Regions from separate parts of the Kitasatospora sp. NBC_00315 genome, predicted to be linked through region 1. Evidence: riboswitches for the same ligand, from Rfam matches in the RefSeq annotation. Region 1 holds a riboswitch; each other region holds the start of a gene.
The links. Region 1 has a riboswitch for cyclic di-AMP ahead of OG823_RS13795 (transglycosylase family protein). Riboswitches for the same ligand answer to the same signal wherever they lie in the genome.
Positions count from the first base shown of each region.

Region 1 (10,147 bases):
GAGATCGTCGAACGGGGGACGGCTCCGTCGCTCGCCCGCCTGCTGTCGGACGCCCGGGTGCCGGTCACGCTCTGGCTGGGCGGTCCCGACGGCGACCCCGGGCTGACGGACGCGCTGGCCAGGCTCGCGGTCGAGGAGGCCGGCGCCGTCCCGGAGATCGAGCTGCTGCCCGGCTCGTACGACCTGCCCGGCGCCCGGCTGCTGGACCTGGTCTCGGTGATGGACCGGCTGCGCTCGCCCGGCGGTTGCCCGTGGGACGCCGAGCAGACCCACGCGTCGCTGGTGAAGTACCTGGTGGAGGAAGCCTTCGAGCTGGTGGAGGCGATCGAGGAGGGGGATCGTGAGACCCTCCGCGAGGAGCTGGGGGACGTCCTGCTCCAGGTGTTCTTCCACTCCCGGATCGCGGAGGAGGACGCACAGGACCCGTTCTCCATCGACGACGTCGCGGGCGACATCGTCGAGAAGCTGATGTACCGCCACCCGCACGTCTTCGGTGACGTGGAGGCCGGTGGCGCGGCCGAGGTCGAGGCCAACTGGGAGCAGCTGAAGGCCGCCGAGAAGCAGCGTGAGTCGGTGCTGGACGGCGTGCCGGCCGGGCTGCCGGCCCTGGCGTACGCGGCGAAGCTGGTCTCCCGGGTGCGGCGGGCGGGGTTCACCGGCGTGCCGGACGCCCCGTACGAGCTGCCGGCCCAGCTGACCGCGGACTCCGCGGGGCGTCTGCTGCTCGCGGTGGCGCAGCGGGCGCACGACGCGGACGTGGACGTGGACGCCGCCCTCCGGGCGGCGGCGCGGGGCTACCGCCGGGACGTGCGGGCCGCGGAGGGCCTGACGGACTGACGTACCGGCCGGCAGGCATGCCGATCGGTGGACGCACGGACGCACGCACGCACGGACGGGCGCACGGACGGGCGACCGACCCGACCGGCGGTGGTTGCGACCGCCCGCCGCACGGCCGACCGGGGGAGGGGCGGGCTCAGGCCTGCTCGGCCACGGCGGCCACGGCGGTGACGGCGGGCACGGCGGGCACGGCGCCGAGGGCGGCGACGGTGGCGTACGCGGGCTCGTCCTCGGCGGCGCGGCGCTGCTGCGGGACGACCTCGCCGATCGCCTCGCCGACCAGGGCGAGCAGTTCGGCGAGCCGGCCGAGGTGGTGGGGGAGGTCGGCGAGCGGGACGATCCGCTCGCCGCCCGGGCCGGACACGCAGAAGAGGTCGATCGGGCCGAGGTGCTTCTCGGCGGTGTCGACCAGGGCGGCGACGTCGCTCGGGCGCCGGATGTCGCCGCACACCCCGACGACCGGGCAGCCCGGACGGTCGAGTTCGGCGGCGAGGTCCTCGGCGTGGTTGGGGTCCTCGTCGGCGATGAGCACCCCGGCGGCTCCGGCGGCCGTGAACCGGCGGGCCAGGTCGGCCCCCGAGCCGCCCCTCAGTACCGCGATGACCACCACTGCCCCGGTTACCCGCACGGTGCGCTCCTCCCTGTGGGCGACACCGCACGGCGCCCACCAAAGACATGTCGGAGGATCCTAGGCACGTCACGACCCTCTGCGACAGGGATTACCCATCAGGTGACCAGGCTCACGCCTTCGGCCCACCGGATACCGTCGGGACATGCCTGTTCAGCCGCACACCGACCAGCCCGAACCGCAGCGCTCCGGTGGGGCGCCCGCCCAGCCGCCCCTGTTCACGTGGGAGTTCGCCGCCGATCCGTACCCCGCTTACGCGTGGTTGCGCGAGCACGCCCCCGTGCACCGCACGACCCTCCCCAGCGGGGTGGAGGCCTGGCTGGTCACCCGGTACGCGGACGCCCGACAGGCGTTGGCCGACGGCCGGCTCTCCAAGAATCCCGCCCATCACAGCGAGCAGGCGCACCGCACGGGCCGGGTGGGCATTCCGGGGGAGCGGCAGGCGGACCTCATGACGCACCTGCTCAACATCGACCCGCCGGACCACACCCGGTTGCGCCGACTGGTCTCCAAGGCGTTCACCCCGCGCCGGGTGGCCGAGTTCGGACCGAGGGTCCAGCAGCTGACCGACCGCCTGCTCGACTCCTTCGCGGCGCGCGGATCGGCCGATCTGATCCACGAGTTCGCCTTCCCCCTCCCCATCTACGCGATCTGCGACCTGCTGGGGGTTCCTCCGGAGGACCAGGACGACTTCCGCGACTGGGCCGCGATGATGATCCGGCACGGCGGCGGCCCGCGCGGCGGGGTGGCCAGGGCGGTGAAGCGGATCCGGGCGTACCTGCTGGAGCTGATCCACCGCAAGCGGGCCGATCTCGGGGACGACCTGATCTCCGATCTGATCCGGGCGAGCGACCACGGGGAGCACCTCACCGAGAACGAGGCCGCGGCGATGTGCTTCGTCCTCCTCTTCGCGGGATTCGAGACGACGATCAACCTGATCGGCAACGGCATGTACGCGCTGTTCCGGAACCCGGGGCAGCTCGATCTGCTCCAGGGCTCCCTCGCGCGTGGCGAGCGCGGGCTGCTGGAGACCGGGATCGAGGAGCTGCTCCGCTACGACGGTCCGGTGGAGCTGGCCACCTGGCGGTTCGCCACCGAGCCGCTGGCCATCGGCGGGGTGGACATCCCGGTGGGTGATCCGGTGCTGGTGGTGCTGGCGGCGGCCGACCGCGACCCGGCCCGGTTCGCCGACGAGAACACGCTCGACCTCGCCCGCAAGGACAACCCGCACCTGGGGTTCGGTCACGGCATCCACTACTGCATCGGCGCCCCGCTGGCCCGACTGGAGGGGCAGGCCGCGCTGGCGACGCTGCTGACCCGGCTGCCCGATCTGCGCCTCGCGGCGGATCCGGCCGATCTGCGCTGGCGCGGTGGCCTGATCATGCGCGGACTGCGGGAACTGCCGATCGAATTCACGCCGGAGAAGGCGTCGGATCCGGTCGACTCGCCCTGACGGCGTGTCGGACAGAACCGGTCATGGGCGGTCAGAAGGCGTATCAATCCGTACATATGGGTGTGGTTTGTAGACGATCCAATGCTTGTCGTAATTTCCGCGTGATGTGAGCGATATGAGCTTGTGATTGATCTGAGGATCTGTCTACTCTCCCTGCAGTTCGCAGCTGCGAGCCCCGTGCGCGGAACGCCGAGTCCTGCCCGCCGCGCCTCCGGGAAACCGACCAGACCCTCGGGCAGGGGCGGGGGACCCAGGTTTTTCTGCCGTTCCCCACGGCTTGGGGTGAAGCCGCCCTAGCAGGATCGTTCCTGCGACCGGCGGCCGGGCCACCTCCCGGTCCGAACCCGACAGCTCACCTCGCAGGCGTGCGGAGAGGGACATCCTCATGCTGTTCGTTGGTAACGGTCGTCACCGTCGTCGTACCCGGACCGAGAAGGTCATCGCCGTGGCGGGCGTGGCCGGCATCGGCCTCTCGATGCCGCTCCTCACCGCCACCGGCGCCCACGCGGCCCCCGTCACCATCTGGGACAAGGTGGCCCAGTGCGAGAGCGGCGGGAACTGGAGCATCAACACCGGCAACGGGTACTACGGCGGGCTGCAGTTCAGTCAGAGCACCTGGAAGGCCTACGGCGGCGGCCAGTACGCCCCACAGGCGCACCGGGCCAGTAAGGGGCAGCAGATCTCGGTCGCGGAGAAGGTGCTCGCCGCGCAGGGGCCCGGCGCCTGGCCGGTCTGCTCGGGCAAGGCCGGCCTGCGCAAGGGCGGCCCGGCCGCCCAGGCCGACACCTCCGACTCCGTCACCGAGTCCTCCTCCGCGGAGTCCTCGGCCGACTCCCGCTCGGCCGACTCCCGCTCGGCCGCCGCGCCGCCGGGGGCGGACCGGTCGGACGACACGGCCGACCGGAACCCCGACTTCACCGGCCGTACGGGCTGGGACGCGGACGCCCGGGTCTTCTGGTACCAGGACAACGGCGACTGGTACTGGACCAGCCACCGCAGCGTCTACGACCAGTACGCGGGCGCCGCCGCGCAGGCCGCCCCGCAGGCCGCGGCCGCCACGGCCACCGCTCCCGTCACCGGCGGCCGGAGCTACACCGTGCAGAGCGGCGACACCCTCGGTTCCATCGCCGGCGGCCAGGGCGTGGCCGGCGGCTGGAGCGCGCTGTACGACGGCAACCGTCCGGTCGTCGGCGGCGACCCGGACCTCATCGTGCCGGGTCAGGTCCTGGATCTCGGGCGGGCCTGACCCCCGGTCCGGGCCCGCCCGCGCGCGGGCCCGGGCCGGGCGGGCCGCCCGAGAGGCGGGTGCGGCGGTCGTACATATCCGGTACGGCCCCCTTCGTTCTGCTCTGGGTGCATCCCGCGCGGCATCCAGGTGAACTACTGACGGGTAGCCGGGCCACACCCTGAGACGGGACCCGGGCCGACGTGGCCCAGCGAGCCCTTGCGGTTAGGCTCTGGTCGTAACGACTCCGCAATCATCCGCAGACACCACAACAGTTTGCGGGTACCTGCTTCCGCTAGGAGATGCCTCGTGCCGTCCATTGATGTCGTCGTAGCCCGTGAGATTCTCGACTCGCGTGGCAACCCCACGGTCGAGGTCGAGGTCGGTCTCGACGACGGCAGCACCGGCCGTGCCGCTGTCCCCTCGGGCGCCTCGACCGGTGCTTTCGAGGCGCTGGAGCTGCGTGACGGTGACAAGAACCGCTACTTCGGCAAGGGCGTGGAGAAGGCCGTTCTGGCCGTCATCGAGCAGATCGGCCCGGAGCTGGTCGGCTACGACGCCACCGAGCAGCGCCTGATCGACCAGGCCATGCTCGACCTGGACGCCACCCCGGACAAGTCCTCGCTCGGCGCCAACGCCATCCTGGGCGTCTCGCTGGCCGTCGCGCACGCCGCCTCCGAGGCCTCGGACCTGCCGCTGTTCCGCTACCTCGGCGGCCCGAACGCGCACGTCCTGCCCGTCCCGATGATGAACATCCTCAACGGCGGCTCGCACGCGGACTCCAACGTCGACATCCAGGAGTTCATGATCGCTCCGATCGGCGCGGAGTCCTTCTCCGAGGCCGTCCGCTGGGGCGTCGAGGTCTACCACACGCTCAAGGGCGTCCTGAAGGAGCGCGGCCTCTCCACCGGCCTCGGCGACGAGGGCGGCTTCGCCCCGAACCTGGAGAGCAACCGCGAGGCGCTCGACCTCATCGTCGAGGCCATCAAGAAGGCCGGCTACGTGCCCGGCAAGGACGTCGCGCTGGCGCTCGACGTCGCCGCCTCCGAGTTCTACAAGGACGGCGCCTACCAGTTCGAGGGCAAGGGCCTTTCCTCGGCCGAGCTCATCGACTACTACGCCGAGCTGGTCGCCGCCTACCCGCTGGTCTCCATCGAGGACCCGCTGGACGAGCAGGACTGGGACGGCTGGAAGGCCATGACCGTCAAGCTCGGTGACAAGGTCCAGCTGGTCGGCGACGACCTGTTCGTCACCAACCCGACCCGCCTCGCCCGCGGCATCGAGACCGGCACCGCCAACGCGCTGCTGGTGAAGGTCAACCAGATCGGCTCGCTCACCGAGACCCTGGACGCCGTCGAGCTGGCCCAGCGCAACGGCTACCGCTGCATGATGTCGCACCGCTCCGGTGAGACCGAGGACGTCACCATCGCGGACCTCGCCGTCGCCACCAACTGCGGCCAGATCAAGACCGGCGCCCCGGCCCGCTCCGAGCGCGTCGCCAAGTACAACCAGCTGCTGCGCATCGAGGAGATCCTCGACGACGCCGCCGAGTACGCCGGCCGCGGCGCCTTCCCGCGCTTCCGCGCGGCGGAGTAGTCGCCTCGGCGGGTACGGGGGCGACGCCCTCCAGTACCCGGCTGACACACAGCCGCTGCACCGGTGCCCCGGCTCTCACCCCGTAGGGTGGGGGCCGGGGCACCGGCGCGACCAGGAGGGGTAACGGGAGATGGCAGGCTGGAAGATTCCGGGCTTCGCGGGGCGTCCGCGCTTCACGAGCCGGGCGACCGTCCTCGTCCTGGTGCTCTGTTCGCTGGTGGCGATCCTGGCCTACCCGACCCGGCAGTTCATCTCCCAGCGCTCCGAGATCTCCGCCCAGCGCGCCAGGGCCGAACACGCCAGGCAGCAGGTCGAGGAACTCCGCCGGGAGAAGGCGCGCTGGCAGGATCCGGAGTTCGTCAAGGCGCAGGCCCGCGCCCGGCTGCACTACGCGATGCCGGGTGAGACCCCGTACATCTCGGTCGACCCGGCCGCCGGAGCCGCCAGGACACCCGCCCCGGCCGACGGCGGCACCGCCGCCGGCACCTCCGCCGCCGGCCCGGCGAAGGCCGCCGAACCCTGGTACGCGAGCATCTGGGACTCGGTCGACGCGGCCGACGCCGCGCCCGCCGCCCCGGTCGCCCAGGCCCCCGTCCCCATCCCCGTCCCCGCAAGAGACAGCGCCCCATGACCACTGAGAACACCCCCGCCGGTTCCGACGCCCCCGCCGTCGCCGACCACGACGTCGCGGCCATCGCCGCCCAGCTCGGCCGCGTCCCGCGTGGTCTGCGCGGGGTGGCGCACCGCTGCCCGTGCGGCAACCCGGACGTCGTCGAGACGGCCCCGCGGCTCGCGGACGGTACGCCGTTCCCGACCCTCTACTACCTGACCTGCCCCAAGGCCGCCTCGCTGATCGGCACCCTGGAGGCGGACGGCGTGATGAAGGAGCAGACGGCCCGGCTCGCCGAGGACCCGCAGCTCGCCGCCGCCTACCAGAAGGCGCACGAGGACTACATCGCCCGCCGGGACGCGATCGAGGTGCTGGAGGGCTTCCCCAGCGCCGGCGGCATGCCGGACCGGGTGAAGTGCCTGCACGTGCTGGTCGGCCACTCGCTGGCGGCCGGGCCCGGTGTGAACCCGCTCGGCGATGAGGCGATCGGGATGCTGGAGGACTGGTGGGCCAAGGGCCCCTGCGTCTCCGCCGCCGAGGTGGCCGAGAGCGCGGAGAAGGTCGCCGCGAAGCGGGCCGGGGCAGAGGACCACGCGGCCGTGATCGCGGCCAAGGAACGACTGGCCGCAGAGCGCGCGGCGAAGAAGCGCGCGGCCGAGGAGGAGAGCTGATGGGCACCACCCGGGTCGCCGCGATCGACTGCGGCACCAACTCGATCCGGCTCCTGGTCGCCGACCTCGACCCCGGGACCGGCGCGATCACCGACCTCGACCGACGGATGGTCATCAACCGGCTGGGCCAGGGCGTCGACCGCACCGGCCGGCTGGCGCCCGAGGCCCTGGAGCGGACCTTCGCGGCCTGCCGCGAGTACGCCGAGGTGATCACCTCCTACGGGGTGACGCCGGAGCGGATCCGCTTCGTGGCCACCAGCGCCTCGCGGGACGCCGAGAACAGCGACGAGTACACCAGCGGGGTGCGCGACATCCTGGGCGTGGCGCCCGAGGTGGTCAGCGGTGACGAGGAGGCGCGGCTGTCCTTCGTCGGCGCGACCAAGGAGCTCACCGGCGGTCAGTTCCCCACTCCGTACCTGGTGTTCGACCTGGGCGGCGGGTCGACCGAGTTCGTGCTGGGCACGGACGACGTCGAGGCCGCCCGCTCGGTCGACCTCGGCTGCGTCCGGCTGACCGAGCGGCACTTCGCGGGGGCCGAACTGCCCACGCTGGGCCAGATCTCCGCCGCCAAGGCGCACATCAGGGGCGAGCTGGACAAGGCGGCCGAGGCCGTCCCGCTGAGCGGCGCGGCCACCCTCGTGGGCCTGGCCGGCACCGTCACCACGGTGTCCGCGATCGCGCTGGAGCTGCCCGAGTACGACTCCGCCCGGATCCACCACTCGCGGATCTCGCGGGACGAGGTCGCGGAGATCGCCGGGCGGCTGCTGAGCTCCACCCACGCCGAACGGGCGGCGATCCCGGCGATGCACCCGGGCCGGGTGGACGTGATCGCCGCGGGCGCCCTGGAACTGCTGGAGATCATGACGCGGACCGGCGCCGACGAGGTGGTCGTCAGCGAGCACGACATCCTGGACGGCATCGCCTGGAGTCTCGTCTGAGAGGTCCCGACGGCGTCCCGGGAGATCCGGGCCGCCCGCCGGCCGGCTCCGGTCGGTGGCCGCCCGCCCGTCGGCCGGCCGGCTCCGGTCGGTGGCCCAGGCCCCTTTCGGGGCTTACCCTCACGGCCCCGGAGCGCCCACCGAGCGCCCGGGGCCGTGGCGCGCACAGGGTCCCGCGAGAAACTTCGTGAATTTCTTCACATGAGGATCCGGCCTTTCGCCGCCCTTTTGGCACACTCTGCGCCCTCGGGTGTCCGATATCTGGGACCGAAGGTCGTCCGGCGATCGCGCCCGTTGGTTCGCAGGTCGGCCTCGCGATCGGGCGACGGAATCGAAATCAGTGGCGGGAACCCGGGTGGCGCAAGGATCGTTGCTGCTCACGAGGGTTGTCCGAACCGGCGCACTCACAGCCGGCGGGCTCGGCCGGTGAGCGCAAGCCCCGGAGGGACCGTTCGGCGCCAGAAGTGGCCGCGTAGTGTAGCACGGGGTGTCCAGACCCCTGTGACGGGCCTCACGAGGGGCGCCTCGGACGGTGCTGGATACTTTCGGATATGAGCACCACGGAGCGTCCTCGCATCCTCATTGTCGGCGGTGGTTACGTCGGCCTGTATGCCGCGATGCGCATCCTCAAGAAGATGCGCTACGGGGAGGCGACCGTCACGGTCGTCGACCCGCGGTCGTACATGACGTACCTGCCCTTCCTCCCCGAGGCGGCCGGCGGCAACGTCGCGCCTCGCAACCTCGTCGCGCCGCTGCGCAGCGCCCTCAAGAACGCGGAGGTGCTCACCGGTCACGTGACCGGTGTGGACCACGCGCGCAAGGTCGCCACCATCGCGCCGCCGGCCGGCGGGACCTACGAGCTGCCCTTCGACTACCTCGTCGTGGCCACCGGCTCGGTCTCCCGTACCTTCCCGATCCCCGGTCTGGCCGAGCACGGCATCGGCATGAAGACGGTCGAAGAGGCGATCAGCCTCCGCAACCACGTCATGGCGCAGCTGGACAAGGCCGAGTCCACCACGGACCCGGACGTCCGTCGCAAGGCCCTCACCTTCGTGGTCATCGGCGGCGGCTTCGCCGGCGTCGAGACCATCGCCGAGGTCGAGGACATGGCGCGGGACGCGGCGAAGATCTACAAGACCGTCAGCCGCGACGACATGCGCTTCATCCTGGTGGAGGCGGCCAACCGCATCCTCCCGGAGATGGGCCCGGACCTCGGTCTGTGGACCAAGGAGAAGCTCGAAGAGCGCAACATCGAGATCTACATCGAGACCTCGATGGACTCCTGCGTCGACCGGCACGTCGTGCTGAAGAACGGCGTCGAGGCCGACGCCTCCACCATCGTGTGGACGGCGGGCGTCAAGCCCAACCCGATCCTGAACAACTTCGGCCTGCCGCTCGGCCCCCGTGGCCACGTCGACACCGCGCCGACCCTTCAGGTCCAGGGCTTCGACTACGTATGGGCCGCCGGCGACAACGCCCAGGTACCCGACCTCGCCGTCGGCGAGGGCGCCTGGTGCCCGCCGAACGCACAGCACGCCGTCCGTCAGGCGATCGTCCTCGGCGACAACGTGATCTCGGGCATGCGGGGCTTCCCGCAGGCCGAGTACAAGCACAAGAACCTCGGTGCGGTCGCCGGTCTCGGCCTGCACAAGGGCGTGGCGATCCTCTTCGGCAAGTACAAGCTGAAGGGCCGTCCGGCCTGGTGGTTCCACCGCCTGTACCACGGCAGCCGGGTCCCGACGATGAACCGCAAGGTCCGGGTCTTCACCGACTGGACGCTCGCCATGTTCCTCAAGCGGGAGACCGTCGGCCTGGCCGAGATGGAGAAGCCGTTCGAGGCCTTCCAGGAGGCCGCCGCTCCGGCTCCGCGCGCCGCCGAGAAGGTCGCCGAGGCCAAGCCCACCGAGAAGGAACTCGCCACCAGCAAGTAACGACCCGGCCCGGGTGTGGGAGCACCCGGGTATGTGTCGGAGGCCCTCCGCCCGGCAGCGTCGCCGGACCACGACCTCCGTGGTGCTCAGCCGGCCGTGCGACCGGGCGGAGTACAGCAGTCGCAGGACAGAACGAAGACGGGAAGGACCCCGCCGCCCCCTCCCTCGGGGGCCACGGCGGGGTCCTTTCCGCATCCGGGGCCGTCCCTCCGGGGCGCGCACCCGGCCCGCCCGGCCCGCCCGTGCGGGTGGTGCGCG
Region 1 covers NZ_CP108025.1:3,433,545-3,443,691, reverse strand. Annotated here, with positions in the region: gene OG823_RS13810 (MazG family protein) at 1-837, shown strand, start outside; gene OG823_RS13805 (SDR family NAD(P)-dependent oxidoreductase) at 974-1,465, opposite strand; gene OG823_RS13800 (cytochrome P450) at 1,611-2,918, shown strand; cyclic di-AMP (ydaO/yuaA leader) riboswitch at 3,129-3,298, shown strand; gene OG823_RS13795 (transglycosylase family protein) at 3,304-4,164, shown strand; gene eno (phosphopyruvate hydratase) at 4,453-5,739, shown strand; gene OG823_RS13785 (septum formation initiator family protein) at 5,870-6,370, shown strand; gene OG823_RS13780 (DUF501 domain-containing protein) at 6,367-7,020, shown strand; gene OG823_RS13775 (exopolyphosphatase) at 7,020-7,958, shown strand; gene OG823_RS13770 (NAD(P)/FAD-dependent oxidoreductase) at 8,510-9,889, shown strand.

Region 2 (10,147 bases), 1.9 Mb from region 1:
TCGTGCTCGCGGCCGTGGTGGCCCTGTGCGCCCCGTGGGCGGCGCCGGCGCCGACACCGGCGCCGACGGCGGCCCGCTACTTCGGCACCCTGCAGACCGATCCCGCGCGAGCCGTCCAGGAGCACCGCAGCGGCCTGGGCGTCGCCGAACTGGAGCTGCGGTGGGACAGCTACGAACCCCGCGAGGGAGTCCACGACCCGCAGTACGTCGAGTCGGTCCGGGCGCGGATCCGGACGCTGCGGAGCGCGGGGCTGCGCATCGAGGCGTCCCTCGGCCTGAACCACCCGCCGGCCTGGCTGGCCTCGGTCTATCCGGCGACGGCGTTCGTCGACCAGTACGGCGACCGGTACACCGGGGCGCCCAACCTGGTCTTCAGCCCGACGGCGCGGGAGAAGGCCCGGCACTACGTCGACATGGTCTCGCGCGACCTGGGGCTCGGGCAGTTCTGGGCGATCCGGGTCGGCGTCGACGCGGACGGCGAGTTCAGCTACCCGCCGACGGCCGGGGACGGCTCGCACACCAACGCCTACTGGGCGTTCGACCCGGGCGCCCAGGCCCCGGCGGGGGACGGCGCCCGGCCGGCCGGCGTGCCCGCCAACCCGTTCCCCGGCTGGCGACCCGGCGAGGCGGCCCACGACGGGCGGCCGTTCACCGCGCAGGACGCCGACACCTGGGCCCGCTGGTACCTCGCAGCCCTCGCCGGCGCGGTGAACTGGCAGATCGACCTCTACGGCGCGCGGCACTTCCGCGGCCACCTCGACGTGCTCGTGCCCGGGACCGGCATCCGCCCCTGGGAGTACCGCGCCGCCGTCGACCGGCTCCTCGACGGCACGGTCGAGCCCCGCTGGATGGGCCTGGGCGTGGCGTTCCAGCGGACCGTCCCGCTCGTCCGGCCGGGCCCGGGGGTGCGGATCGTCGCCACCTCCGTCGTCGACGGCTCCGGCGCTCCCGCGGACAACGGCTGCGCGAGCACGGACCGGCTGGTGGACGTGGCGAGCGCCTCCGCCGCCGAGGCCGGCACATGGTCCTCCGTGCGGTGGGTGGCGGCCGTCGCGGACCGCAGCGGATTCGCCCTCGCCGGGGAGAGCGCGGGCCCCCAGGTGAGCGCCTACCACCCCGGGACCATGGACGCGGTGGCGCGCCAGCTGTCGTCCTGCGGCCTGCGGGGGCTGATGTGGGCCTTCGACGCCGACCTCCACCACCACGCGACGCCGGGCGCCTCGCTCGGCGACTACGCCGCGCTCGCCGCCCGGCTGGGCGGGGCGCACCCATGAAGGTGACCGACATGACGACCACGACCGTCCGTCCCGACGAACTCACCGCCGCCGAACTGGCGGGCTGGCGGCAGATGCAGCTCCGCGACGACTCCCTGACGAGTCCCTTCCTCTCGCCGGAGTTCGCGCTCGCCGTCGGACGGCGGCGCCCGGCCGCACGGGTGGCGGTGCTCTGCGACGGCTCCGGGCCGGCCGCCTACTTCCCGTTCGAGCGCCGCGCCCTCGGGATCGGCAAGCCGATCGGAGCCGGGTTCTGCGACTGCCAGGGGCTGGTGCACCGCCGCGGACTGGACTGGGACCCGGTCTCGCTGCTGGCGGACTGCGGGCTCAGGGTCTGGGAGTTCGACCACCTCGTCGCCGGCCAGACGGCCTTCGAGGCCAACGGAGTGCACCGCGCGGCCTCTCCCGTCATCGACGTCGGCGACGGCTACCAGGCGTACGCCGCCCGGCTCGGCGGGCACTCGGCGAAGCTCCTCCACCGGGTGCGGGGCAAGGGGGCCCGGCTGGAGCGGGAGACCGGCCCGCTGCGCTTCGTCTTCGACGAGCGCGATCCCGCGATGCTGCGGACGCTGGCCGCCTGGAAGACGGCGCAGTGCCTGGCCAAGGGCCGCCGGGACGTCTTCGCCCAGCCGGGGCTGCTGTCGGTGGTCCGGGAGCTGGCCGACTCACGGGCCGAGGGCTGCGCCGGCGTCCTGTCGGTGCTGTACGCGGGCGGCCGGCCCGTCTCGATGCTCTACTCGCTGCGCGCCCGGCATCTGCTCTCGTCCTGGCTGCCGGTCTACGACGCCGCGCTGGCGCGCCACTCCCCGGGGCTGCTGCTCTATCTCCACCTGCTGGAGGCCGCCGCCGGCCTGGGGCTGCGGCGGATCGACCTCGGCAAGGGGCACGACCGGTACAAGGAGTCACTGAAGACCGGCGACGTCATGGTGGCGCAGGGCCGGGTGGAGCGCGGCACGGCCCTGCCGGCGCTGCGGCGCTGGCAGGTGGCCTCGCTCGACCGGACCAAAGCGGTGGTGAGCGCGAACCCCGGGCTGCGGCGGTTGGCACTGGGCGCGGTGGGCCTGGTCGAGCGGCGCACCGCGCACTGACCCCCGTGCAGGGGCGGGCGGGGCGCCGGTGCGCCCCGCCCGCCGGAGATCAGCAGGTCTTGTTGTCGGAGACCACGTTGTTGCCACCGGAGACGACCGACATGGGCGGGGTGCCCGCGTGGCACGTCGTGTTGTACGTCACCGTCATGGCGCTGGGGACGTTCGAGGCCACGGAGGGCGCGGCGAAGTACCAGATCGCCTTGCCGCCGGACGGGAAGGAGCCCTTCGCGCCGGTGCCGGGCACGAGGTCGCGGATCGTGTTGCCGGCGGCCGCCGACCCACCGACGACCACGTCGTGCACCCGTCCGGTCTGGTTGTCGTACCAGCCCGTCCGGATGCCCTCGGTGGAGCCCCAGAACTCGTTGTTGCGGATGGTGATGTTGTAGATGTCGCCGTTGCCCGCGGCCAACTGCATGCCGTTGCCGTTGTTGCCACCGCGCACGGTGTTGTCCGCGTAGGTGACGTCGTGGGTCGGGGCGCTGGTCATGGTGTGCGCGACGAGGCCGTCGTCGCCGTCGGTGTTGCCGTTGAACCGCTGGTCGACGGTGTTGCCGAGCACGTACCCGAAGGTGGAGGACAGCACGTGGATGCCGTCCAGCTGGTCGTACTTGCCGGTCGTGGTGACCTGGGTGCTGCTGTGCTGGACGCAGAACCGGGTGCTGCCGACCGCGGCGATGGAGTACGAGGCCGGGTTGGTCGTGGCCACCCCGCTCACCACGGCGTTGGTGGAGTTGCGCACGTCGATCAGGTAGGCCGCGAGCCGGCCGGACAGGTTGAACTGATCCAGCACGTCACCGCTCTGATCGGCCTTCAGGTCGGCGATCGTCACGTTGCTCGCGCCGTGCGTGGTCACCACCGGGTAGCCGCCGTCGGGGCCGGAGGTCTTCAGGAAGGACGGGCCCGCCTTGAGGGTGGTCGCGCCGGAGCCCGCACCCTTGAGCGCCACGTTGCTCTTCAGCTGGAGGTGCCCGTTGGTCAGGAAGGTGCCCGCGGGCAGGGTGACGACGCCGCCCCCGGCGGCGGACGCGTCGTCGATGGCCTTCTGGATGGCGGTGTAGCTGTCCGTGGAGCCGTTGCCGACCGCGTTGTACGGCGCCTTGGAGGCGTCGCGGACGGCGGTGGCGGTGGCGCCGGTGTACGGGCAGCCGATGCCGGAGGCCCCGACGGCGGGCGAGGCGCTCGGCGAGGCGGTGGGCGAGGCGGTGGGCGATGCGGTCGCCGTCGCTGTCGCCGTGGCCGTCGGCGTGCCGGAGGCGCCGGCCGAGGGGGTCGGGCTCGTCGTCGCGGTCGGTGCGGCCGTCGCCGTGGGGGTGGCCGTGGGAGTGGCCGTGGGCTTCGGGGCCGGCGTGGGTGTCGGCGTCGGGGTCGCGCTCGGCGCGGCCGTGGGAGCGGGCGTCGGCGTGGGGGACGCGGTGGGCGTGGGCCTGGGGGCGGGTCGCTTCCACCAGGCGGCGCCGTACGCCTGGGCGCCGGTGGTGCCGACCAGGGGCAGGATGAACAGGCCGGCCGCGGTGATCGCGGCCAACCCGGGCTTGGAAATCATGGGCATGACAGAACCTCGCGACGCCTACGAGGTGAGCTGTCGGATTCGGACCGTGAGGTAGCCCGGCCGCCTGTGGTGCGGCTTCACCCCAAGTCGTGCCCACGACCGCACGGATGCGGAGCGGGTACGACGACTTACCTGGTTCCCCCGCTCCCGTCCGATGCTCGGAAGACCGCTATCCGGTGGACGGGACTAGGCGTACCGGGTGCGTGTCCGCTCCAGCGGACGCCCGAAGGCTAGACAACTTTGCCGGAACATCACAAGTCGCTGTGCCGCGGGTCACACGCGCGCTCCCGCTCAGGCGCCGACCGGGAGCAGCTCGATGCCGTGGCCGAGGGTGAGAGCGGTGCCGCCCGCCTTGGTGCGCAGGTAGTGGACGTTGCTGTCGGAGAGGTGCACTCCGGTGGGCACCCGCTCGGCGACCTCGATGCCCAGGTCGGCCAGCTGGCCGGCCTTGTCCGGGTTGTTGCTGAGCAGCTGGACCCGGGTGGCGCCGAGCGCGCTGAGCATCTGCGCGGCGGCGGTGTAGTCGCGCCCGTCCTCGGGCAGACCGAGCGCGGTGTTGGCCTGGTAGGTGTCCAGGCCCGAGTCCTGAAGGGCGTAGGCGTCCAGCTTGTTGTAGAGGCCGATGCCGCGGCCCTCCTGACGGAGGTAGAGCAGGTAGCCGCCGGCCGTGCTGATCCGCTCGACCGACTCGCGCAGCTGCGGGCCGCAGTCGCAGCGGTCGGAGCCGAACACGTCACCGGTGAGGCACTCGGAGTGCAGTCGCACCAGCGGGGTGCCGCGTACCTCGCCGAGGGCGAGCGCCAGGTGCTCGGCGCCGTCGGCCAGGCCGTGGAAGGTGAAGACCTGGGCGTCGGCGCGGTAGCCGTCCGGGAAGGTCAACGGGATGCGCACGCTTGAGCGCACGGTGGCGGTTTCGTACTGCGGCATGCCGAGGCCTCCGGGGCTGTGGTGGACGGGACGGAATCGAACCGCTGGGCAGGATGTTGGCCGAACCGGTGAGAAGGCCGACCGTACCCTGTAGTTCCAATTTGAACAACTCCCCTTTCTCCGCCGCCGCGCCCCGTTCGGCCGATCAGGCCCGGGCCGCCGCGGTGGCGCCGCCGCATGCTGTGGGAAGGCATGCCGGTCTCCCGGCAGCACCGGAAGGGACAGCACGGATGAAGATCACCAGCGTGACCGTCGGGGCGCCCAGCTGGGCCGAGGTCGCCACCTCGGACCCGGCCGCCGCCAAGGCCTTCTACGGCGAACTCTTCGGCTGGCGCGCGGAGACCGACCCGCGCCCCGAGGCCGGCGGCTACACCGTGATGCACCTGGGCGACGCCCCGGCGGCCGGGCTCAGCCCGCTCTACGGCCCGGAGCAGCAGACCGCCTGGACGGTCTCCTTCGCCACCCGGGACGCCGACGCCACCGTCGCGAGGATCACCGGGGCCGGCGGCCGGGTGCTGATGGAGCCCATGGAGGTGCTCGACGTCGGCCGGTTCGCGGTGGTCGCCGACCCGGCCGGCGCGGTGTTCGCGCTCTGGCAGGCCCGGACGTTCTCCGGCGCGGGCGTCTTCAACGACCCGGGTGCGCTCGGCTGGGCCGAACTGCTCACCCGGGACGTCGAAGGGGCCAGGGTCTTCTACCCCGAGGTCTTCGGCTGGACGGTGAGCGCGGGCGAGTCGTACACCCAGTGGGGCATCGACGGCGCCGACTTCGGCGGGATGCTGGCGATGGGCGAGCAGTTCCCGCCGCAGCTGCCGCCGCACTGGCTGCCGTACTTCGCCGTCGCGGACGTCGACCTCACCGCGAGCCGGGCCGGCGCGCTCGGGGCCGAGGTGCTGATGGCACCGACCTCGGTGCCGGACGGCCCGCGGATCGCGGTCCTGCGCGACCCGCAGGGCGCGGTCTTCGGGATCTACCTGGCCGGCACCGAGGGCTGATCCGCGCCGGTGGCGCCGGCGGTGCTCCCGCCCGGGCGCCGGCGCCCGCGCCCGGCGCGCAGTGCGAGCACCCCGGCCCCCGCCGTCACCGCGAGCGCCGCCGTCGGGACGACGTCGCCGACCCGGTCGTACCAGGTCCGGCTCCCCGGCGCGGCCGTCGCCAGCCGTACGGTCAGGGCCCCGGTGCGGTCGGTGCCGAGCCGGGCGATCTCGCGGCCCTGCGCGTCGAAGGCGGCCGAGACCCCGGTCAGCGAGGCCTGGACGACCGGGCGGCCGGTCTCGGCGGCCCGCAGCGCGCCGAGCGAGACGTGCTGTTCCGGGGCCCAGGTGTGCTGGAAGGTGGAGGTCGCCGACTGGTAGACCAGCATCCGGGCCCCCTGGTCGGCGGCCGCCCGGGACATGTCGGGGAACGCCGACTCGAAGCAGATCAGCGCGCCGAAGGTCAGCGGCCGGCCGTCCGCGCCCGTCGGCTCCAGCACGTGGAAGGCGCTGCCGGACGCGCGGTTCTCGCCGGCCGCCCGGCTGACGCCGGCGATCCAGCCGAGCAGCGGCCGCAGCGGGATGTACTCGCCGAACGGGACGAGCCGGATCTTGCGGTAGCGGTCCTCGATGCCCGCCGGTCCGATCAGCACGGCGTCCTTGGAGATCCTGCCGTCGGCCTTGCGGGCGTCCTCGCCGGCCAGTAGCGGGGCGCCGGTCGTGGCCGAGAGCGCGCGCAGCCGGGCCATCGTGGCGCCGTCGCGGTCCAGGTCGGCGGTGGTGCTGCTCTCACCCCAGACCACCAGGTCGAGCGGCCGGCCCGCCAGTGACTCGGTGGCCCGGGCGCTCGCGTCCAGGCGTTGCCCGGCGTCCTGCACGATGCCCGGCTGGACCAGCGCGACCGTCGCGTGGCCGTCCCGGGCCGGTGGCGTGCGCAGGGCGAACAGCAGCGGGCCGGTCAGCACGACCAGGGCTCCGGCGCCGGCCGCCAGCGCGCGCACCGGCCACACCCGGGCGCACAGCACCACCACCACCGCCGTGTTGGCCGCCACCACGGCGGCGCTGACCAGCCAGACCCCGCCGGCCGAGGCCAGTGCGAGCACGGCGGGGTGCTGCCACTGGGTGGCGCCGAGCAGGGCCCAGGGGCCGCCGAGCGCGTGCCAGGAACGGGCGAACTCGGCGGTGACCCAGACGCAGGGCACGACCACCAGCGCGGCCAGCGCCCGCCGGGCCGTCACCGGTGGGCGCAGCAGCAGCCACACCGCGAGGCCGACCGCGGACTGGAGCGCGCCGAACAGCAGCGCCAGCACCGGCAGTGCGGGACCGATCGAGGGGATGAGCCAGTACATCGCGGTGAGGATGAAGCCGGCGCCGAACCACCAGCCCCGGACGGCCGCCTCCCGCGCGCCGGGCGCGCGCTGCATCAGCAGCAGCCCGGGCACCAGACAGACCCAGGCCAGCGCGCCGAGCCCGGCGGCGGGGAAGCACAGCACCGGAACGGCGCCGGCCACCAGTGAGGCGTAACGGGCCGGCTGGGTCAGAGCTGTTCGGAGCGACATCCTCCGATTGTCCGCTCCCCGGGTGCATGTCACCAGATCGCGTGGCCGGTTCCGGCGGATCCGGCGACGGCTCCGCGGTCCTCGGCCCGCTCCTGCTCGGGGCTCGGGGCTCCGGTCACGGTCCTGCCCCGTACCGAGCGCGACGCCGTGCGGACCCGCAACGACGCCGCCGCCCCGACCACGGCGGGTCGGGGCGGCGGAGCCGGGTGGGAGCGGAGGTCAGCCCTCGCCCTCCAGGTCGCCCTCGGACTCCAGGAACGCGGCCTGCAGCTGCTCGATCAGTTCCGGGTCGGGCTCGGCCCACAGCCCCCGGCCGGCCGCCTCCAGCAGCCGCTCGCTGATCCCGTGCAGGGCCCAGGGGTTGGCGCCCGCCAGGAACTCGCGGTTGGTGGGATCGAGCACGTACTCCTGGGTGAGCTTCTCGTACATCCAGTCGGCGACGACGCCGGTGGTGGCGTCGTAGCCGAAGAGGTAGTCGACGGTCGCCGCCATCTCGAAGGCGCCCTTGTAACCGTGCCGGCGCATCGCCTCGATCCAGCGCGGGTTCACCACCCGGGCGCGGAAGACCCGGGCCGCCTCCTCGGTCAGCGTCCGGGTGCGGACGCTCTCCGGGCGGGTCGAGTCGCCGATGTACGCGGTCGGTGCCTTGCCGGTGAGCGCCCGGACGGTGGCCACCATGCCGCCGTGGTACTGGAAGTAGTCGTCCGAGTCCGCGATGTCGTGCTCGCGGGTGTCGGTGTTCTTCGCGGCCACGGTGATCCGCTTGTACGCGGTCTCCATCTCCTCGCGGGCCGGGCGGCCCCCGAGGTCGCGGCCGTAGGCGTAGCCGCCCCAGACCGTGTAGACCTCGGCCAGGTCGGCGTCGGTGCGCCAGTCCCGGCTGTCGATCAGCTGGAGCAGACCGGCGCCGTAGGTGCCCGGGCGGGAGCCGAACACCCGGACGGTGGCCTTGCGCTCGTCGCCGTGCACCGCGAGATCCGCCTGGACGTGGGCGCGGACGAAGTTGTCCTCCTCCGCCTCCTCCTGGCGGGCGGCCAGGCGCACCGCGTCGTCCAGCAGGTTGACCACGTGCGGGAAGGCGTCCCGGAAGAAGCCGGAGATCCGCAGCGTCACGTCGATGCGCGGGCGGCCGAGCTCGGCGAGCCCGATCGGCTCCAGGCCGGTGACCCGGCGCGAGGCGTCGTCCCAGACCGGGCGCACACCCAGCAGCGCGAAGGCCTCCGCGATGTCGTCGCCGGCCGTGCGCATCGCGCTGGTGCCCCAGAGCGAGAGACCGACCGAGGGCGGGAAGGCGCCGTCGTTGTCCGCCCGGTAGCGATCGACCAGCGAGGCGGCCAGCGCCTGCCCGGTCTCCCAGGCGAGCCGGCTGGGCACCGCCTTCGGGTCGACGGAGTAGAAGTTGCGGCCGGTCGGCAGCACGTTGACCAGCCCGCGCAGCGGCGATCCGGAGGGGCCGGCCTTGACGAAGCCGCCGCCGAGCGCGTGCAGCACGGCGTCCAGCTCGTCGGTGGTCGCGGCCAGACGCGGGACGACCTGGCGGGCGGCGAAGTCCAGCACCTCGGCGACGGCCGGCGGCAGCCCGGCGGCGGTCTTCTCGACGGCCTCGGGGGCCCAGTCCTCGGCCTCCATCGCCTCGACCAGTTCACGGGCCTTCGCCTCGGCCGCGTCGGCGGCGCCCAGGGTGGGTGCGGACTCGTCCAGGCCGAGCGCCTCGCGCAGGCCCGGCAGCGCGCTGACGCCGCCCCAGATCTGGCGGGCCCGCAGGATGGCGAGCACGATGTTCACCCGGTCGGTGCCGGCCGGCGCCTGGCCCAGTACGTGCAGGCCGTCGCGGATCTGGGCGTCCTTGACCTCGCAGAGCCAGCCGTCGACGTGCAGCAGGAAGTCGTCGAAGCCGTCGTCCTCGGGACGCTCGTCCAGACCGAGGTCGTGGTCCAGGCGGGCGGCCTGGATCAGTGTCCAGATCTGGGCCCGGACGGCCGGCAGCTTGGCCGGGTCCATCGCGGCGATGTTGGCGTGCTCGTCGAGCAGCTGCTCCAGGCGCGCGATGTCGCCGTAGCTCTCGGCGCGGGCCATCGGCGGCACCAGGTGGTCGACCAGGGTGGCGTGCGCGCGGCGCTTGGCCTGGGTGCCCTCGCCCGGGTCGTTCACCAGGAAGGGGTAGACCAGCGGCAGGTCGCCGAGCGCGGCGTCCGGACCGCAGTCGGCGGAGAGCGCGGCGGTCTTGCCGGGCAGCCACTCCAGGTTGCCGTGCTTGCCCAGGTGGACGACGGCGTCGGCGCCGAAACCGCCGTCCTCCCGGGCGGCCGCGATCCAGCGGTAGGCGGCCAGGTAGTGGTGCGAGGGCGGCAGGTCCGGGTCGTGGTAGATGGCCACCGGGTTCTCTCCGAAGCCGCGCGGCGGCTGGATCAGCACCAGCAGGTTCCCGGCGCGCAGGCCGGCCAGCACGATGTCGCCCTCGGGGTTGCGGCTGCGGTCCACGTACAGCTCGCCCGGGGCCGGGCCCCAGTGCCGCTCGACCTGCTCGCGCAGGCCCTCGGGCAGCTCGGCGTACCAGCGGCGGTAGTCGGCGGCGGGGATCCGCACGGGGTTGCGGGAGAGCTGGTCCTCGGTCAGCCAGTCCTGGTCGTAGCCGCCGGCCGCGATCAGCGCGTGGATCAGCGCGTCGCCCTCGTGGCTCTCGTCGCCCTCGGGCGCGGGTGCGAGACCGGGCAGGGCGTCCGGGCCGTCCAGCGGGCCGAGGTCCATGCCCTCCGCCCGCAGCCGCTCCAGCAGG
Region 2 covers NZ_CP108025.1:1,511,771-1,521,917, reverse strand. Annotated here, with positions in the region: gene OG823_RS06345 (hypothetical protein) at 1-1,274, shown strand, start outside; gene OG823_RS06340 (GNAT family N-acetyltransferase) at 1,286-2,362, shown strand; gene OG823_RS06335 (glycosyl hydrolase family 28-related protein) at 2,412-3,911, opposite strand; cyclic di-AMP (ydaO/yuaA leader) riboswitch at 3,915-4,083, opposite strand; gene ribA (GTP cyclohydrolase II) at 4,203-4,838, opposite strand; gene OG823_RS06325 (VOC family protein) at 5,069-5,833, shown strand; gene lnt (apolipoprotein N-acyltransferase) at 5,809-7,371, opposite strand; gene cobN (cobaltochelatase subunit CobN) at 7,591-10,147, opposite strand, start outside.
Region 2: another riboswitch for cyclic di-AMP. It lies ahead of OG823_RS06335 (glycosyl hydrolase family 28-related protein); the one in region 1 lies ahead of OG823_RS13795 (transglycosylase family protein).

Region 3 (10,147 bases), 390 kb from region 1:
GCCCTGGCTCGCTGAACAGCGGGGCGGACCGGGCCAGCGCGTGCTGCATGATGCCCTCGGAGAGGTCGGCCAGCCGGTTCAGCTCGGAGCGGCGCGGGCCGCCGTAGACGGTGTGCGAGACCGGCAGCAGCCGGCCCTCGTCGACCAGGTCGAGCACGATGCCGGTGGCGCCGAGGGCGGGGCCGGCCACGTCGGTGACGCTGGTGACGACGTCCCGGACGGTGATCGCGCGCGAGAGCGTGCGGGTCAGCGCGAGCAGCAGCGCGGCGCGGGCGCCGGCGGCGGGGGCGTCGGTTCCGGTCGGCGGGGTGCGCCGCTCCTCGGCCGCGCCGGTGCGGTCCCGGTCGGTGAGCAGGCCGGCGATCCGGACCGGCCGGTGGTGGATGTCCAGCATCACCTCGCCCAGCTCGCGGATCCCGATCACCCCGCCGCCCCGGCGCAGCACCCGGTAGACCAGCTCGTACGGGCCGCCCACGGTGAGCGCCTCGGCGAGGCCGGCCTGGACGTCGGGCAGGTCCTCGGGGTGCACGATCCGGCCGAGGTCGGGCGCCTCGGCGTGCTCGCCCTCGGGCGGCGGGGGCAGGCCGACGACCCGGTGGGCCTGGGCGTCCCAGAAGGTCTCGCCGGTCACCAGATCGCGTTCGAAGGCGCCGGCCCCGGCGGAGCGGACGGCGAGCGAGAGCAGCGGATGGGCCAGCGCCGCGCGGGTCCCGGCGGCGGCGTTGTGGACGCGGACCCCGGCAGCGGCTCCGGTGGTCGCGTGCACGTGGTCGAGCAGGTGGGAGAGGCGGTGGGCGAAGGCCTCGCCGATCGTCTCCAGCACGTCCAGGTCGCGGCGCGGGACGGTGCCCCTGTGGGCGAGCGTCAGCGCGAGGACGCCGATCGGCCGGTCGTCCACGACCATCGGCAGCGTCACCAGGGCGACCAGGCCGGTGCCCATGCCGGCGTTGCGGTTGGGGTAGTCGACGCTGGTGCGTTCGGGGCTCAGCAGATACGGGCGGCGCAGCCGCAGCGCCATCGCGGCGGGCAGCTCGCTCGCCGGGTCGACGGCGCTGTAGCGCTCGTGGGCCCAGTCCGGCAGGCCCTGCGAGGCGGTCAGCCGGAGCATGCCGGCCGGGTCGAGCAGGTAGACCGCGCATCCCTCGCCGGTGATCCAGGCCGGCCCCTCGGCGAGCACGGTGGCGAGCAGTTCGGCGGCGCTGGTGGCGCGCAGCAGCAGCCGCACGCAGCGCATGGCACTGCGGGTCCCCGGGACGCCGGTCGGCGTCCGGCTCTCGTTCTCGGAGGAGGGGAACCACGGCGAGGTCAGGTCCATCGCGCTACCCGGCCTTTCCGTTTCCGTTCGACTGTTCCCGTGCGGCTGCGTGTCCCAGGCATACGTAATTCTTGAATCCTATTTGCTCAGCCCGGGAAAGGGCGGCCAAGACGCCTGACCAGGACCAGTGTCCGGTCGTCGGCCACGTCCTGCGCCACCGCCCGCAGCAGTGCTCCGGCCGTCCTGCCGTCGGGCCGGGGCAGGCGCAGCGCCGGTTCGGCGGCGGCGAGCAGGCGGCCGATCCCGGTGTCGATGTCCTGGCCGGGCACCTCCACCAGCCCGTCGCTGTAGAGCAGCATCGAGTCGCCCCGGGCGAGGCGCCCGTGCGCCGCCGGGTAGGGGCTGCCGGCCAGCAGGCCCAGCGCGGGCCCACCGTCCTCGCCGAGCAGCCAGCTGCCGCCGCGGGCCGGGCAGTAGTGGGCGGCCGGCGGATGGCCGGCGTTGAAGAGCCGGTATTCGCCGCTGGTCGGGCGAAGGGCCAGGTGGACGGCGGTGGCGAAGTCGTCGTCCCAGCCGAGCCCGACCAGGTGGTCGTTGGCGGCGGGCAGGAAGGACTCCGGCGGTACCGAGCCGAGCAGCATCGCGAAGGCACCGGACAGGTGCATCGAGCGGGCTGCTGCCCGGCTGCCCTTGCCGGAGACGTCCACCAGGACGACCTCCAGGAGATCCCGCTCGGGCTGGTGGACGCAGAGCAGGAAGTCCCCGGAGAAGGAGCTGCCGCCGACGGGGGCGAGCGCCCGGTCGAAGTGCCAGTCCAGCAGCGTGTCCGGGAGCCGGCCCAGGGCGTGGGTGTGTTCGGAGAGCTCCAGCAGCATCGAGTCGCCGCGCAGCCCGCGCAGGCCGAGCCGGTTGCGGAAGCGCGAGGTCAGCAGCCCCGCCCCGGCGGTGACGGCCAGCACCGCGGTGACGGCCACCCGGACGCCGTGCGGCTTCGCCAGCAGCGCGCTGAGCAGGCTGGCGGCCAGTACGGCGGCGGCCAGCGCCAGCTGCCGGCCGGCCCGCAGCACCAGGCAGCCCGCCACCAGCGGAAGCACCAGCGCGGACGGTGGCCAGCTGCCCGGCAGGGCGACGGACAGGGCGGCGAACAGCGCCGTCAGCGTCACCAGCAGGAGCAGGGTCTCGCGCTCCGCGCCCTGGTCGCCGTCCAGCAGCCGGCTCGCCCAGCGGCCGAGGGGGCCCCGGGTCAGGGCCCGAGCCCAGCGCGGCCTCCGGCGCCTGCGTATCGCCGCCGCCTCGGGTGCGCGCACGTCGACCTCCCCGGGCTCGGTGGCCGCGTGCACCGGCCACCTGTTGGATCAGTCAATCTAGTGCCATACGTCTGTTTGCTCCTGGTATGACCCTGCGGGCGACGCGTCGTCCCGGCCGGTTCAGGACCTGGGCCAGGACTGCAGGCCGCCGGTGAGTACGCCGATCAGCCGGGCCTGGGTGACCGCCGGGTCCTCGGCCAGCTGGAAGGCGCCGGCGATCGACAGCGAGGCGAACCCGTGCGCCACCGCCCGCACCGTCCGGGCCGCGTGGATGATCTCGGAGCCCTCCAGCCCGTACTCCCGCAGCACCGCGACGATCACCCCGACCAGGGCGGCCGCCGCTTCGGCCAGTTCGTCGTCGAGCTGCGGCGCCTGCGGCAGCGAGGCGTACCGGTGCGGGTGCTCGGTGGCGTACGCGTGGTAGGCGCGCAGCACCGCCTCGACCGCCGCGTCGCCGCCGCGCCCGACGGCCGCGGCCGCGAGCTCGGCGGTGAGCTCCTCGGTGATCCGTACCGCCACCAGGCGGCGCAGCTCGGCGAGGCCGCCGGAGACGTGCTTGTAGAGGGAGGGGGTGGCGACGCCGGCGCGGGCGGCGACGGCGGCCAGGGTCAGGGCCCCGGGGCCCTGCTCGTCGATCAGGTCGAGGGCGTGCGTGACGACGCCCTCCGGGGTGAGTCCGACGCGTGGCAAGGGGTTCTCCGTGGGGGAAGGGGCGAACGGGGGACTACGCCGACTCGCCGAGGAAGGCGAGGAGGGCGTCGGCGGTGGTCTGCGGGCGCTCCAGCATCAGGTAGTGCCCGGCCCCCTCGATCATCACCTTGCGGCCGTTCAGCGCGGCGGCCTGGTGGTCGGCGACCAGTTCGGGCTTGGGGAAGTCAGGGTCCCCGGAGCCCATCACGGCCAGCGCCGGGCAGGTCACGGCGGTGCTCCAGCCGACCGGCGCGGCGTTCCCACCGAGGTGGCCCCGGGTGGCCTGCTTGCGGCCGGGGGTCCGCAGGGCGGCCACCACGCCGGTCCGGTGCTCCTCGAAGCCGGCGGGCTTGGTGGGGAAGGCGAAGCGCTGGTAGGTGCCCCAGGTGCTGGGGAAGCGCAGCCAGAGCGCTCCGACGGTCTTCATCAGCGCCTTCTGGAAGGCGTTCGCCGGGGGGCCCTCGATGAACGCGCTCAGCAGGGCGATCCCGGCGACCCGCTCGGGGGCCAGCCCGGCCGCCCTGACCACGGTGGCGCCGGTGTACGAGTGGCCGACCAGCACGGCGCGCCCGATGCCGAGGTGGTCGAGCAGGGCGAGGGCGTCGGTGGCGATCGCGGCCGGGGAGTAGTCGTCCCAGGCGATCGAGGCGTCGCCGAAGCCGCGCAGGTCCATCGTGACGACCCGGTGGCCGGCCGCGGCCAGCAGCGGGCGCAGGTCCCGGTAGATGCTGCGGGAGACCAGCATGCCGGGCAGCAGCAGGACGGTGGTGCCGGTGCCGTGCCCGGTGTCGTCGTACCCGAGCCGGCCGCCGGGGACGTCGAGGTAACGGGTGGCGAGTGCGTCGGTGCTGGACATCGCGGGCCTCCTTGGCCTGTGGGCCGTGCTGTCGGCGTGCTGCCGATAGCCATAAAGCTAAGGCTAATAGCCTTAGCCGTCAAGCGGCGTTCGCGAGGTCGTGCCGTCCGACGGCGGGGGATGCCGTGGTCCGGGCCGACGGCGGGAGGGGGGCCGCCGCAGGGGCGGCGGGCGGCGCACGCCCCGCCCCCGCCGGGCTCAGATCCCGTCGACCTTGAACGGGTCGTGCTCGGCCAGCAGCTTCTCCAGCCGGGCCTGGTCGACCCGGGTGACGATCTCGGTGTTCTCCTGGCGGTCCCGGATCACCTTGGCCAGCGTGAAGGCGGACGTCACGGTGTACAGCAGGCCGACCGCCAGGAAGGCCCGGGTCCACGTGCCGACCGGGAGATAGGCGATCCCGACCGCGAGGGCGGTGGCGGCGATGGCGAAGGACAGCACGGCCTGGACGTGGTACGCCGCCGTGGTGCGCGACTGCATCGATGAGGTCATGCGGTCAGGATGGCCGCGCGCCATGCCGCGCACATGAGTACGTGTACTCAAAATTGGGCAGCGGTTCGTTGACACATGCTCACGATCCGTAGTGGCACCGGAAGGCAACCATGCCAAAACGCCCATTCCGCCCACACTGATGGTGACTCACATCCTCGGACGGCTTGGAATCAGAGCTGCCTAGGATTAACGTTTGATAACGCAGCGCGGTCGGCAACGCCGTGACCAGACGGCACCGTGCGCCTGCGCCTAATCCCGACGACGGGCCCTGCGGGGTGCGTCCGGGAGCCGGGGAACCACCGTTCCTTGGGGTGAATCGGCCAGGCCCAGGCCCGGCCGTAGGAGACCTTCCTGCTCCGAACCCGTCAGCTAACCCGGTAGGCGCGAAGGAAGGAAAGGAGCGCGCCTCCGTGGCGTCGACGCACTCTCCGGCATACCCTCCCGGCTCCGCGGCCGGAACCCAGCTGCTCGAAGAGCCCGGGCCGCCGGCCTACGCCGGTGCGTACGGGGACTCCCCGGGCGGTGGGGCCGCGGCCTCGCAGTCGGCCGACAGCAACCGGCACCGGATGCCCCGTCAGACCCGTGGGACGGCCCCGCTGCTCGGTGTCACCGCGATGGCCGCCACCCTCGGCGCCACCGGTTTCGCCTCCGCGACCCCCGCCGCCGCACCGGCCGTCAGCACGCCCGACGAGGCGCCGGCACTCTCGGCCGACCCCGGACTGGCGCTCGCCGCCCGGATCCAGCAGCAGGCCGACAGTCAGCGCACCGCCGCCGACGAGAGCGCCCGGGTGGTGGCCGCCCAGGTGGCCGAGACCAAGCGCGCCGCGCAGCAGCACGAGGCCGAGCAGGCCGCCGCGGCCGCGGAGCGGGCCGAGCTCGACGCCGTCCAGCTGCCGGTCCACGACTACCACCTGTCCGCGCACTACGGGCAGAGCGCCTCGTACTGGGCACACCTGCACACCGGCCTCGACTTCGCCGCCTCCACCGGCACCCCGGTGTACGCGGTCGGCTCCGGCAGCATCACCTCGGCCGGCTGGTCCGGCTCGTACGGCTACCGGATCATCCAGACGCTGCCCGACGGCACCGAGATCTGGTACTGCCACCTCTCCTCGATCCTCAAGACCTCGGGCAAGGTCGTCCCGGGTCAGCAGATCGGCAAGGTCGGCGCCACCGGCAACGTCACCGGCCCGCACCTGCACGTCGAGGTGCGCCCCGACGGCGGCGCTCCGGTCGACCCGGAGGCCTGGTTCCAGCAGCGCGGCCTCAACCCCTGACGGACCGTCCCGGCCCCGGCCCCGCGCGGGGCCGGGGCCGGGCGCCGTTCACTCCCCGGCGTCCTGCTCCTGCGGGAGGCCGTCCTGGGGGAAGCCGTCCTGCGGGTACGCGTCCTCGGCCGGCAGGGTCGCCAGGTACGCGTCGATCTCCTCCTGGCCCGGTTCGGGCGCCAGGTCCGGGTACTGCGTGACCAGCAGCTCGGCGAGCCCCGGCACCGTCCAGCCGCCCAGCAGCTCCAGGGCCCGCGCGACGACCGCCGCCTCGAAGTCCGCCGGATCGCCCGCCAGCTCCGGCGGCATCGGCAGCCCGAGTGCGGTCAGCCCGGCCAGGTTGCGGTAGCTGCGCCGGGTCAGCCCGTCCTCCAGCAGCAGCCGCCCGCCGTCGGTGGCCATCCCGATCGCCAGCATCCGGGCCGGACCCCAGCCACCGTCGCCGTCCACCCGGTCCAGGACGCCCGCCTCCTCCAGCGCCCGGTACGCCGACGCGCGGTCCTCCTGCGCCAGCTCGCGGAAGCCGTCCAGCCAGGCGCGCACCGCCGCCGGATCCCGGTCGTCCACGCCGTCCGCGCGCAGCAGCAGCGTGTACAGCCGGGGCCAGGTCACCAGGTCCGCCCGGCGCAGCAGCCCGGCCGCCACCTCGCCCTGCCACTCGGCCTCCGCCCGCAGCCGCTCCCGGCGCTTGGCGTTCAGCCGCTTGACGGCCCGCTGGTGCTCGATCAGCAGCAGCACCGCCGCCCCGTACGCGAGCGGGTCCTCGTCCGGGGCCGGCTGGACGTACAGGTGGAGCCGCTCGTACAGCAGCTGCTCCAGCAGGGCCGAGGTCAGCTCCGGCCAGCCGTCGTGCAGCCTGGCGCCGCCGAGCTCCAGCAGCGTCAGCACCACCCGCAGCGGGCCCTCGGCCACCGGTTCGCGGCCCTCGGCCGCCGCCCAGGCGAGCAGTTCGGCGGACCGGGTCCGCGGGACGAGCCGCAGGTCATCGTGGTTCATGTGACGAACGGTAGCCGCTGTACCGTTGTCCGACATGGTCCCCGTACAGCTCACCGGCCCGCGTCTGTCCATCCGCGAGTTCCAGCACACCCCCGGCGACGTCGACGCGCTGCACGCGGTCTTCGGCGACACCGAGACCGCCCGCTACCTCCCGTTCGAACCGCGTGACCGGGAGACCTGCGCCGACCAGATCGCGATCTACCTGGAGGAGGCCCAGGCCGAGCCGCGCACCGTCTACCGCCTCGCCGTCACCCGGCACGAGGACGGCGAGCAGGCCGCGCCGATCGGCAACGCCGTGCTCGGCGTCGAGGGCGTGCGGGCCGCGTTCGTCGGGTACGCGCTGCGCCGCGACACCTGGGGCCAGGGCTACGCGAGCGAGATCACCCGACTGCTCTGCGACTTCGGCTTCGGCGCCCTCGGTCTGCACCGCCTCGCCGCCCGGGTCGACCCCGCCAACACCGCCTCCTCCCGGGTGCTCACCAAGGCGGGCTTCCAGCTGGAGGGCCGGATCCGACACGATCTCCACCTGCGCGGCGCCTGGCACGACGCCCTCCAGTACTCGCTGCTGGAGCACGAGTGGACGGCCGCCGCCGGCTGACCCGGGGGTTATCCCCACCCCCGGTCCGCCTGCGGGCCGGATACCCCCGGCGGCCGCGGTTCGGCACATTGGAGGAGTCAGCAGAACCGCAGGGCACCACGAGGGGACCGAGGCCGGCCATGAGCAGCAGCACTCCGCAGCGCAGCGTGTACGACACCCGGGACGACGCTCCGCGCCGGAGCCGAACCGCCGGCGAGCCGTCCCCCGGTTTCTGGCGGGCGCCGTTCAGCGCGGCCTTCCACCGCGAGGTGGGCTTCAGCCTCAGCGGCCTGCCGGTCGCCGTCGTCGGTTTCGTCCTCACCGTCACCCTGTTCTGCCTCGGCCTGGGAACGCTGGTGACCGTCCTCGGCCTGCCCGTGCTGGCCGCGCTGCTGAGCGGTGTGCGCGGCCTCGGCGCTCTGGAGCGCGGCCGGGCCCGGACGCTGCTCGCGCTGGACGTCACGGCCCCGGCCCCGGTCCGCCCGGCCCGTCCCGGCTTCTGGGCCGGCACCACCGCACGGCTCGCCGACGCGGCCGGCTGGCGGGCCGCGCTCTATCAGGTGCTGATGTTCCCCTGGGCGATCCTCAGCTTCGCGCTCACGCTGACCTTCCTGGTCACCGGCTGGGTGGTCGCCGCCTATCCGCTCTACCACTGGGTCTTCGCCCGCTACACCTCGTGGCCCGGCTACCAGGTCTTCGACTTCACCAAGGACGGCCGGCACCACCAGTACTTCGTCCAGTCGCCGGCGCAGATCGCCGCGCTCTCCGCGATCGGGTTCGTGTTCGTCCTCCTCACCCCCGTGCTGGTGCGCGGACTGACCAACGTCAACCGGCTGGCGATCCGCGCTCTGCTCGGCCGCTGACCGCACCGCCCGGCCGAACGGGCCCGATCCCCCGGGGCGGGCCCGTTCGGCCGTGTCCGGCCCGCCTGCCCGGATGCGGGCCGGTCGGCCCCGTGTTCGGATGGCCCGCATGGCCGACCTCGCCGCTCCGGGCCCCACCGCCGCCGCCACCGGGGAGATCCCCGTGACCTCGCGTCCGCTCGACGAGTACTGCGCGCTCTTCGGTCTCACCCGCGCCGCCCTCGCCGCCCTCCCCGGGCCCGTCCTGGACTGCCCCGGCGGGGCTGCGGGCCTCACCGCCGAGGCCCGCGCCCTCGGCTGCCACGTCATCGCCGCCGACCCCGTCTACGCCGCGCCGCTGCCCGCCGTCACCGCCCGGGCCCGCGCCGGACGGGACGTCATGGCCGGAGCGATGCGGGCCGCCCCGCACCTCTACCCCGCACCCCGCCACCTGCCCCACGAGCGCTACCTGCGCAGCTGGGACCGCGCCCGCCGGCTCTTCGACGCCGACACCGCCGCCCACCCGCAGGACTACATCGCCGCCGCGCTGCCCCGGCTCCCCTTCGCCGACCACGCCTTCGCCCTCACCCTCAGCTCCTACCTGCTGCTCGCGCACCCCGAGCACTTCACCCCGCGGCGCCAGCTGGCCGGCCTGCTCGAACTCAGCCGGGTCACCGCCCCGGGCGGCGAGACCCGGATCTACCCCCTGCACGACGGCTCCGGCCGCCGCTGCCCGCACCTGGACGAGCTGCGCTTCGCGCTCGGCGGGCGCCGGATCAGCAGCGAGATCCGGGCCTTTCCCCGCCCCGGCGACGGCCGGACCCGGCGGATCCTGATCCTCACCCACGCCGCCGCCGGGAAAGCACCGGCCGCCCGGCCCGGCGGCGGTTAGCGTTCCCCCCATGGATCTCACCGACCGCGGCCCCGCCGCCGACCACCCCCGCCACGTGATCGGAGCCGACCGGCTGCTGGACGTCCCCGGAGTCCGCAACGTCCGGGACGTCGGCGGACACACCACCACCGACGGGGCCACCGTCCGCACCGGCCTGCTGCACCGCTCCGGCCGGCTCACCGACCTCACCCCCGAGGGTGCCCGGGTGCTCGGGAAGCTGGGCGTCCGCACCGTCGTCGACCTGCGCGACCCGGCCGAGATCGACCGCTGGCCGGACCGCCTGTACGAGCTGGACGCCGTCACCGCCCACCACCCGCTGCTGCCGCAGGACGGCGAGGACCACTACGGCAAGCCGCTCGACGAGGCCTACCGCCTGCTCACCGACACCGCGGCCGCCACCCTGCCGCCCCTGTTCACCCGGCTCGTCGCCCCCGGGGCGCTGCCCGCCCTGGTGCACTGCGCGGTCGGCCGCGACCGCACCGGCATCGTGGTCGCGGTGCTGCTCAGCGCCCTCGGCGTCGCCGACCGGGACATCGTGGACGACTTCCTGCTCTCCAACCTCGGCCTCGGCGTGCTGGACGGCCCGCAGGAGTACGAGGACGCCAACGGGGTGGTCCGGCTCACCGAGGCGGTCGGCCCCGAGCTGATCACCGGGTTCCTGGCCACGGTGCGCGCGCGGTACGGATCGCCCGCCGCCCTGCTGGCCGACCAGGGCCTCGGCGAGGCGGGCCTGGCCCGGCTGCGGGAGCTGTTCCTCGCCCCGGCCTGACGGCCCCGCCGGGCGGGGCTAGCCGGTCGGCGAGCTCTGCTGCGGCACCGCCGGAGCGCCGGCCGGCGGCGCCGCCCCGTCGGCCGGCGCCGTGTCCGCCCGGGCGAGGATCTTCTCCGCCAGCCAGCTCCGGTCCGACCCGTAGGGGATGCCGCCGGGGGCCACCAGCTGCGCCGACACGGTGTCCCGCATCCGCTGCCAGGCGGCGG
Region 3 covers NZ_CP108025.1:3,821,635-3,831,781, reverse strand. Annotated here, with positions in the region: gene OG823_RS15545 (SpoIIE family protein phosphatase) at 1-1,315, opposite strand, end outside; gene OG823_RS15540 (PP2C family protein-serine/threonine phosphatase) at 1,402-2,562, opposite strand; gene OG823_RS15535 (TetR-like C-terminal domain-containing protein) at 2,683-3,252, opposite strand; gene OG823_RS15530 (alpha/beta fold hydrolase) at 3,287-4,108, opposite strand; gene OG823_RS15525 (YiaA/YiaB family inner membrane protein) at 4,307-4,597, opposite strand; cyclic di-AMP (ydaO/yuaA leader) riboswitch at 4,834-4,995, shown strand; gene OG823_RS15520 (M23 family metallopeptidase) at 5,164-5,871, shown strand; gene OG823_RS15515 (hypothetical protein) at 5,920-6,858, opposite strand; gene OG823_RS15510 (GNAT family N-acetyltransferase) at 6,893-7,456, shown strand; gene OG823_RS15505 (sensor domain-containing protein) at 7,576-8,298, shown strand; gene OG823_RS15500 (class I SAM-dependent methyltransferase) at 8,408-9,169, shown strand; gene OG823_RS15495 (tyrosine-protein phosphatase) at 9,180-9,938, shown strand; gene OG823_RS15490 (hypothetical protein) at 9,957-10,147, opposite strand, start outside.
Region 3: another riboswitch for cyclic di-AMP. It lies ahead of OG823_RS15520 (M23 family metallopeptidase); the one in region 1 lies ahead of OG823_RS13795 (transglycosylase family protein).